DNA from 3 places in the Priestia sp. RMT2NF4 genome. Region 2 is predicted to be linked to each of the others. Evidence: predicted binding sites of a transcription regulator. Region 2 holds the regulator's gene; each other region holds the start of a gene.

Region 1 (3,283 bases), on a different contig from region 2:
CTGAGGTAGAAAATGAACAATGGAAACGGTGTTTTGAAGAGGTCCCTGCTAGGCTAAGTAAGAGTGAAAAACAAGAATGGCTAAAAGGATTAAAAGGCGTTTCCTATGCATCCGATGCTTTTCTACCTTTCCGTGATAATATAGATCGTGCAGCTCAAAGTGGCGTTAAATATGTGATTCAAACAGGAAATTCTTTACGAGATGAACAAGTTACACAGGCAGCAAATGAATATGGAATGATCATGGCACATTCAGGTATACGTGTATTCCATCATTGAGCTATGAATTAAATATAATTAGCCCAAAAGAGCCAAGACTTATAAAGGGACTGGCTCTTTTGAACTGTTTTCGATACATGTGATTATGGTAACTACCTTTTATATCATATACATATAATTATCTTTCTTATGAAACGAGGTTATTATGGGTGTCTTTAATTTAATTCAGCTAATTTTCTCAAACGTTCTTTGTCTCTAATAATGTAGCCTCGCGATTGCTTTTCAATAATATTTGATTTACATAGTTGGGCTAGTACATGGAGTAGATGGCGATATGATACACCCAAGTATTCGCATACTTCAGTATGTTTTTCTTTATAAAAGTTATCATCAGCCGACAATATTATAAAGGCAGCAAGGCGATTCTCAAGTGGATAGGCCTGATTTTGTGTATACTTTGCTGAAATTCTAGTTGCTTTCTCGCTTAAAAAACTGCATAAATATCTGAGAAATATAACATCTGTTAAGAGCTTATTTTTACAGGTATCAATAGGAATAGCCAAACAGATGGTTTTTGTGACAGTTTGTATGGCTTTAGAATATCGTTGTGAATTTAATAGTTCCACTTCCCCCATAAATGTTGGAGCTTGTAAAAAATTAATTAAGGACACTTTCCCATTCTCGTGTGTAACATAGAGTTTTGCCTTACCTTCAACAAGATAATAAATATATTGAGGATAAGAGCCTTCCTTATAAATAAATTCACCACGTTCAAATTCGCAGACCTGAATAAATGGAGCAATTGGAAAGGAAAAAAGTGATTGAATAGAGTATTTCTCGATATAGTGATTTTGCATAGGGTTGTTTAAGAATTTCATTTTTTCTCCTACTATTATAAAAAATATGAGATATCTCACATTATTTTATGTTTTTACATGCTATGATGCAATAAAAGTTGATAGATCAATAGGGAGTTGTTTCATAAAGATGATCAAACAAGATGGATATTGGAATGAAGTAGCTAATAAAAAAGAATTTACTACGCCTTTTCAACCTGAATTATTCCTAACACATGTTAGTAACAATGCTGCCATATTGGATTATGGTTGTGGGTATGGACGGACTTTATTGGAATTAAGAAGTTACGATTATAACCATTTACATGGTGTAGACTTTTCGGAAGAAATGATTAAAAGAGCTAAGTCTCATGACTCAGAAATCGATTTTCAAGTAATTCAAAGTGGGAACCTTCCTTTTTCTAAGAATTCTTTGGATGCTGTTTTACTTTTTGCAGTTTTAACATGTGTGTATAAAGATGAGGAACAGAATGCTATTTTAAATGAGATTAAACGAGTACTAAAACCAGGAGGTATTATCTACATCAATGACTTTTTACTGAATAGTGATGAAAGAAATAAATTACGTTATGAAAAGGGAGTCACTAAGTATCATACATATGGGGTTTTTGAATTACCAGATGGGGCCATTTTACGTCATCATAGCGAAGAACGTGTGAAAGAATGGGTAGATCAATTTGAAACCTTAGAATACAAGAAATTAGAATATACAACTATGAATGGAAATCGTTCAAATGGTTTAGTGTATATGGGAAAATTAAATTGAATTTATTAGAGATAAAAGTATAAAGGAGAAATTGTATTGGATAGATGTCTTACAGCGTCTTAATCAATTTACGCCATAAAAAGGAGAAAGTGCATTCTGAATTGGAGATGTTTATCTAGAGGATAGAAAAAACTTTTCAGAAGAGACCTTCACTCTTATTGAGTGAAGGCCTCTTTTTGACGAGTTTCTTCTATAAATTCTTTTATTTTCTGTTTTTTCTAAGTGAAGAGAGTCCTATAAGGGCTGCTCCAAATGTAATTATAATTGCAACGGCAAGGATTCCCAAGGACACAACTTTGTTAGGAATATACCTAGCAAAAGTCGATAAAGGTGTCCCTAAAATTCCTAACCAGACTAAAGTTATTAGCTTAGAAAAACACCTTGAAATTCCACATAATCACCATCATAGATAATATCAAGCAGATTGTTGCAGGAATAATCATCTTAATAGGTTGATGAGCTCGAAAAATATGGGCATGTATGGCACCTATCATGAGAATTACAAACAATACGCCAGATACAAAAACCAAGTATGGATTCCAAATACCGCCAATCATTCCTATTGCTCCAATAAGTTCCACAATTCCAATTACAGACATTAACCATAATGGATATTGATAGTACTGCCAATGTTCAACCTGAAATGGTATACGAAAAAGTTTTATAAAACCTCCTACTAAAATAAAAACGGCTAAAATCGCTTGCATAATAATCATCATCTAAACTTACTCCTTTTAAAAATCCTTTTGGGTAACATCCTCATGGATAATAAGTTGGGTATATATCCCGCATGGTGTTCTATCATTAATTTAATAAAAAGCCATGAAGTGAAGATTATATATGTTGTATACAAAGTTAGTTACCATAACAGGAATTATAAAAAACAAAAACAAGACGCACCGATTAAGGATTTTATGAATCTTCCCTGTGAATATAACAATAATATAAATGCCACTATGTCGAATAACTATAGTTAGTTTGAGACTTCTTCAAAGGTTCTAACTGGAAAAGTTCCAAAGCCTTTGATTGTTGGAGCAACAGCATAAATAAAAAGTTTTCAGTTGAAATTTCTTATAAGTTGCATAAATGTTTAATGATTAGAATTTCTCGCGCCAATAAAGTTGTATGTACAGGACAATCTTTACCTGACGTATTATCTATATTTACAGAATCAATTCCAACTAAAAAAGCTCTTTGATCCCCTAAATATTGTGCTGCTTTCTCAATTAAATACGGGTGATTTTCAAAGTATTGATTCGTATTCCAATATTGATCCCAACCTGTGTTGAATAAGAACAGCTTTTCCTTCCATAGCAAGGTCATAAAAGACATCCTCATCAATCTCTTTTTTGTTTTCATCAATATGAACAATGATTCCTTCTAGACCAGCCATCTTATCAATTAATGTTTCCGATAGATCTTTTCCATTAACATACCTATGA
Region 2 (3,283 bases):
TAAACATTTACTTGTGTATACAGCTATGGGATTTGTATTTGCATTCCTTTATGCAAGGACGAGACTAATTGTTGTACCTATTATTGCTCATGTTTTGATGAATACAATCGTTATTTTATCTCAAACTATTTTTGCAGATAAAATTATAGAAATGCAAAAACAAGCAGAACAAATGCAGTTCATTTTTGGAGGCATGTTTTTATGAAGAATATCCCTTTAACACGAGGGTTTATTTATATTATTATGGGGATTTTATTCACCTACTTGGCAATTCAAAATGCCCAGGAAACCGTCTGGAATTTCCCCACAATCTTATTTGCACTCGTAGCCGCATTCGATTTCAGGTTTGCGGTTCGCATCTTTATCTTGCACTACAAAATTAAAAAATTGCAGCAGCAATATAAAAATCAAGATGATTCATCCAAATAAAAAAACCACTGTTTCAGTGGTTTTTTTTACATACTAACATCTTCTCTTTCTTGCTCTGCCCTTGCCTTTAACACTTTGCGATACGAAATGCGGGAAATAATGATGCTGATTTCATACAAAATTAAGAGCGGCACTGTCACCATCATGTGCGAGAGCAATTCCGGTGGTGTAATAAGTGCGGCAATAACTAGCAGTACGAAATAGGCATATTTTCGAATTTGAGATAAAAACATAGGCGTTATAATTCCTAAACGCGTCAAAAACATAACGACGACAGGAAGCTGAAACAACAAGCCAAAAGGCAGTGTGAGCTGCATTAAAAAAGAAAAGTATTCATTAATGCCAATCACTTGGTTTACATTCAGCTCATCAGAAACGCGCGTCATAAAATCAACGACAAATGGAAACAACACAAAATAAGAAAAAGAGACACCGCCGATAAAGAGAAAAATGGAAACAGGAATATATCCAAGCGTTACCTTACGCTCTTTTTCATATAAACCAGGACTAATAAATGCCCAAAGTTGATACAGTGCAACAGGAGCTGCAAGTACACAGCCGATAATAACAGCAAATTGCATATAAATCTTAACTGGATCTGTTAACCGAAATGCATTCATCGTTAAATTCTTTGCCTCATCAGCATGCTGTAAATAGACAATAACCTTATCCGCTATAAAAAAGCCGCCAATTGTGGCAATCACAAAGAAAAATAAAACAATTAAAATGCGTTTTCGCAGCTCTCCTATATGATCATATATTGACATTTCTTGTTCGGTCATACTATGATCACCCTTTTACTCTTTGTCATCTACTTGACGCTGTTTATCTTTTTCACGATCTTCTGATGCACCGCTAGCGGCATGCTTAAACTCTCTAAGCGTTTGGCCCACTGATCTTCCTAGCTCCGGTAACCGTTTCGGCCCAAAAATAAGCAGTGCTACAATCGCAATAATAATCCAACTGCCTGCTCCAATCCCCATATTCCCACTCTCCTTATTAATTTAGACTTAAGGAAATCGTAACACAGTCCGCCTTATTCAACAGGATAATTTTTCAAAAAGTAGACGAGCGACTGTAATTCTACAGCAAGATCAATATGATGGAGTCGAATCTCATCCGGTACGTTTAAGCGTGCAGGAGTAAAGTTTAAAATTCCTTTAATTCCGCAACTCACTAAACGATCAGTAATTTGCTGAGCAACAGTGGCAGGAACGGTTAAAATCGCTACTGAGATGTCATCACTCATATAATCTTCCAATTGGTCAAGATGATAGACCGGCACGTCGCCTACTTTCGTACCTACTTTATCTTCTATCACATCAAAAGCGCACTCAATTTTGGTGTTATTATTTTTAATAAAATTATAATTTAAAAAGGCCGTTCCTAGATTCCCTACGCCAATCAGTGCTACTTTCGTTACTTCATCTTGGTCTAACGTTTTACGGAAAAATGTAAGTAAATAATTCACATTGTAGCCGTATCCCTTTTTTCCTAATGCACCAAAGTAAGAAAAGTCCCGACGAATAGTAGCAGAATCCACTTTCACTGCCTCACTTAACTCCGCTGACGACACACGCTGTTTACCAGAAGCATGCAAATTTTTCAAAAAACGATAATAAAGCGGCAATCGCTTAGCCGTTGCTTGTGGTATTTTTAATTGTTCAGTGTTCACGTTGTACCCCCTCAGTTCATGTATGTCATTACTAACATTTTCAAGTAATATTGCATTACCTTTCACAAAGCATCAACCGCTTTGAGGTAGCGCTTCCAATTCTCTCTCTTTTCTCTTGTTTTATATATACTCCGCTTCACACCTCGACGGCTTTTGTCTATTCAGCACTCCTTAAAGTCGGTATGTAGAACGAAGCAATTAGCCCTTCAAAGGATCGGTTTGTTAGTCATGACGGATTTTTTTTACATCCATCATAGATAAGTTCAGAGATGCACTTATCTCTTATTTTAACATAGTATCCTGTATAAAATGTGCAGGTAAAATCATTTTATTTCATGAATCAAAACATTCGCTTCATCATTTGTCCTTGTCCCTCTACAAATTACAAACGCTTGTAGGAAGAACTTGTAGTTAAAAATATGTTAAAATACACTATGGATATACTACTAGAGGTGAAAAAATGATTATTCTACAATTGAACGGTATTACAAAATACTATGGGGCAGAACCCATTTTATCGAATATAAAGTTAGAAGTACAATCAAAAGACCGCATTGCCCTAGTGGGACGAAACGGTGCTGGTAAATCAACTTTATTAAAAATTATTGCTGAGCAGCTTTCCTATGACAGCGGAGAAATTATTAAACCTAAGGGTGTTTCCATTGATTATATGGGACAAGATACAGTTCTTGAGTCAACACTCTCCATATGGGAAGAAATGATGACTGTCTTTGCTCCATTAAAGAAGATGGAAAAAGAATTACGTACGCTTGAAACGAAGATGGGTGATCCAGACATTTTTAATGATTCAGTTCAATACGAAAAACTAACCAAAGAGTATGATCAGCTTCAAGTAACGTTTAAAGATTTAGGCGGCTATCAATATGAAGCGGATACACGATCTATTCTTCACGGTTTCCGTTTTTCAAACTTTGACTACAGCACCCCTATTTCCTCCTTAAGCGGTGGACAAAAAACGCGCCTGGCTCTTGCAAAACTGCTTTTAACAAAGCCTGATTTGCTTATTCTGGATGAGCCTACCAACCACTTAGATATTGAAACTTTAGCATGGCTGGAACAGTTTCTGCAAGGGTATGAAGGAGCTATTTTAATCGTTTCACATGATCGTTACTTCCTTGATAAAGTCGTAAATCAAGTGTATGAAGTCGTACAAAAAAC
Region 3 (3,283 bases), on a different contig from region 2:
TTTTAGTTTCTTTATCAAAGTAGAATGATCGATACCTAATTCTTTCGCTGCCTGCCGGAGTGATGAACAATGTTGAATAGTTTCTTTAACGAGTCGCTGTTCAAACTGCTCCACTTTCTTTTTTAGAGGTAAATAATCACATTTTTCATCTTCATGATAAGTATGAAAAGGTAAATGATGGGCTTCAATTGTTTCTCCAGGAACAGACACAATCATATTCTCCACCATATTTCGAAGCTCTCTTACATTCCCTGGCCATTGGTAAGCTTCTAATACTTGCTTCGCTTTATTTGATATGCGCTTTTGGACGTAATACAAGCTGCAAAAGTAGGAAACATAATGATCAACCAGTAAACTGATATCCTCTTTACGTTGAGATAGAGGCGGAAGGCTGATTTCGACTACCTTTAAACGGTAGTATAAATCTTCACGAAACCTCCCCTTTTTAATAAGCTCTCCTAGATGTTGATTTGTTGCCGAAATGATTCGTATATCGATACTTTTTGTTTTAGTTCCTCCAATTTTCTGTACCTGCTTTTCCTGTAACACTCGAAGCAATTTCACTTGCAAGGAAATCGGCATTTCACCAATTTCATCAAGCATCAAGGTTCCGCCATCAGCGAGTTCTAACAGTCCTATTTTCCCTTCTGTTCGAGCGCCAGTAAAAGCTCCCTTTTCATAGCCGAACAACTCCGATTCTAGCAACGGCTCAGGAATGGCTCCGCAGTTCACTTTAATAAATGGCTGATTGTTTCTATCGCTTGAATCGTGAATAAGGTTAGCGACTACTTCTTTTCCGGATCCTGAGGGACCTGATAGAAGAATACTTGTAGGAAACGGAGCTACTTGTTTGGCTTGCTGATAAACCAAGTTCATCCTATTGCTTTGAAACACTAGGGGCTGTTCCGACCCATTCACGTTTACAGCGTATTTATTTGCATTCATATGCGAAAACTCTTGTACCTTTAACAGCTCTTTTTTAACTGCGTTTAACTGTGTAATATCCTGTACAGTGGTCACAACGAGCTCTATTTCACCTTGTTTGTTAAACACTGGATTTCCTGTTACCATAACGTCTCTTTCGCTTGAAATGGTTTGCATAATAGAGCGCTGCTGTTTTTCTACTAACACAAGTAGGGAAACAGATTGATCAATATATCCTTCATCGATAACGGTTTGCATATGCTTTCCTAATACGTCTCGTTTATTTGTTCCTGTGATTTTTTCATAAGCTTCATTTACATATATCGTTATTCCCTTTTTATTTACTACATATATTCCGTCCGTAGAGAATTCAATGATGGCCTGTAACGTTTCCTTCGTCAAATCTTTTTTCCCTTTAAAAGAAGTCATTGTTTCGCATTCCTTTCTTATGGTGAATTTCCGCCAACATATGGTGAAACTTTTCACCACTAACCATTCAATGCACAATAGCCTTTTTCCTTCTAAAAGCGGTGAATTTTTTCCGCGCTTGGTTATAAGAACCAAGGAAAACTGCGCTAATATTTACTTTTCAAATACTGGCATAAAAATTGCAGTCTAGTATGTTGAAAGAATAGGAAAGAGTCTATCCATTTTAAAAAGGATTATTCTCTCCAGCATATAGGGTAAATGTAGTATAAAGTCATTTTGAAAACGCAAACAAAAATTCAACTACGTTTAGGAGGCTATTATATGTGTAATATTATCAAACCTAACCCAAAGCTTTATGTGATGGACAACGGCTCGATGCAAATGGATAAAAACTGGATGCTTGCAATGCATAACCCAGCAACTGTTAAGAACCCTCATGCACCTACGGAATTTGTAGAGCTTCCAATTTATACTGTATTAATTGATCATCCTGAAGGGAAAATTCTGTTTGATACAGCCTGCAACCCTGAATCAATGGGACCACAAGGGCGTTGGACTGAAGCAACTCAACAAATGTTTCCTTACTCCGCTACAGAAGAATGTTATTTACCAAATCGATTAGAACAATTAGGGGTTGACCCTAAAGAAATTAAATTTGTTGTTGCCTCCCACCTTCATCTTGATCATGCCGGCTGCTTAGAATTGTTCACTAACGCCACTGTTATCGTTCATGAAGATGAGTTAAACGGCACTCTTCAGTCTTATGCACGCAATCAAAAAGAAGGTGCTTACATTTGGGCTGACATTGACGCCTGGATAAAAAATGACCTTCGTTGGAAAACGATTAAACGAAACGAAGATACCATCAAACTGGCAGAAGGAATTAATGTCTTGAATTTTGGAAGCGGACATGCTTGGGGTATGCTTGGTCTTCATGTTCATTTGCCTGAAACAGGTGGCATTATCTTAGCATCCGATACAATCTATACAGCTGAGAGCTATGGTCCTCCTGTTAAACCACCCGGTATTATCTACGACTCTCTTGGATATGCAAACACGGTTGAACGTATACGCCGTCTAGCCTATGAAACTAATTCGCAAGTTTGGTTTGGTCACGATGCAAATCAATTTCAGCAGTTCCGCAAATCTACTGAAGGTTATTACGAATGAAATCAAGCAGATGCTTAATATAAAAAAATTTTCTATAAATCGGAGGGCAAACAAATGACCATTTCAAAACTAGTTTTCACCCCTCTCAGCTACACAGGATGGGGATCACTTCAGCAACTGCTTCCCGAAGTAAAAAAATATGACCCAGCTCATATTTTAATCGTCACAGATCCCGTGTTAAAAGACATTGGACTTGTAGATAAAGTGAGTGCTCCTCTTATCCAAAATGGATACGAAGTAGATGTATATGCAGATACGGCACCAGAGCCGCCCTTAGCGCTTGGTGAAAAACTCGTATCTTACGCAAAAAGCCGAAAATTTGATTTAGTCATTGGAGTTGGCGGCGGCAGCGCATTAGATTTAGCAAAACTTACGGCCGTTTTAGCCGTTCATGACGGAGCTGTAGAAGAATATTTGAACTTAACTGGCACGAAACAAATTACGGAAAAAGGGCTTCCAAAAATTTTAATTCCTACGACCTCCGGCACGGGCTCAGAAGTAACGAATATTTCTGTATTATCTCTTGAAAGCAGCAAAGACGTCGTGACCCACGACCATTTGCTTGCAGACGCCGCCATTGTAGATCCCGAGCTTACGCTGAGCGTTCCTTCTAAAGTAACGGCAGCTACAGGGATTGATGCATTAACTCATGCCGTTGAGGCTTATGTATCGGTAAATGCAAATCCAGCAACGGACGCCTTAGCCCTAAAGGCTATACGCATGATCAGCTCTTCTTTAAGAACAGCTGTAGAAAATGGCG

What was found. Region 2 encodes Rex, which represses fermentation and respiration genes when NADH is low (regulators of the CRP and FNR family bind a similar motif). Its sites were predicted from a motif close to TTGTGAAATATTTCACAA; they were not measured.
Region 1: yeiL (transcriptional regulator YeiL) is a predicted target of Rex. The motif match lies at 1,120-1,137, and genes of this name have one in related genera.
Region 3: ahlS (AhlS family quorum-quenching N-acyl homoserine lactonase) is a predicted target of Rex. The motif match lies at 1,395-1,412, and genes of this name have one in related genera.

The regions. Positions count from the first base shown of each region.
Region 1 covers NZ_JBLQZO010000007.1:32,741-36,023, forward strand. The annotation lists gene ACMX9J_RS22565 (phosphoribosylaminoimidazolecarboxamide formyltransferase) at 1-278, shown strand, start outside; gene yeiL (transcriptional regulator YeiL) at 434-1,096, opposite strand; gene ACMX9J_RS22575 (class I SAM-dependent methyltransferase) at 1,206-1,841, shown strand; gene ACMX9J_RS22580 (DoxX family protein) at 2,210-2,560, opposite strand; gene ACMX9J_RS22585 (cyclase family protein) at 2,913-3,164, opposite strand; gene ACMX9J_RS22590 (cyclase family protein) at 3,085-3,283, opposite strand, start outside.
Region 2 covers NZ_JBLQZO010000018.1:11,129-14,411, forward strand. The annotation lists gene ACMX9J_RS27235 (CPBP family intramembrane glutamic endopeptidase) at 1-205, shown strand, start outside; gene ACMX9J_RS27240 (YdiK family protein) at 202-429, shown strand; gene tatC (twin-arginine translocase subunit TatC) at 456-1,211, opposite strand; gene tatA (twin-arginine translocase TatA/TatE family subunit) at 1,227-1,412, opposite strand; gene ACMX9J_RS27255 (redox-sensing transcriptional repressor Rex) at 1,466-2,104, opposite strand; gene ACMX9J_RS27260 (ABC-F family ATP-binding cassette domain-containing protein) at 2,565-3,283, shown strand, end outside.
Region 3 covers NZ_JBLQZO010000001.1:969,830-973,112, forward strand. The annotation lists gene ACMX9J_RS04910 (sigma-54 interaction domain-containing protein) at 1-1,353, opposite strand, end outside; gene ahlS (AhlS family quorum-quenching N-acyl homoserine lactonase) at 1,675-2,523, shown strand; gene ACMX9J_RS04920 (iron-containing alcohol dehydrogenase) at 2,578-3,283, shown strand, end outside.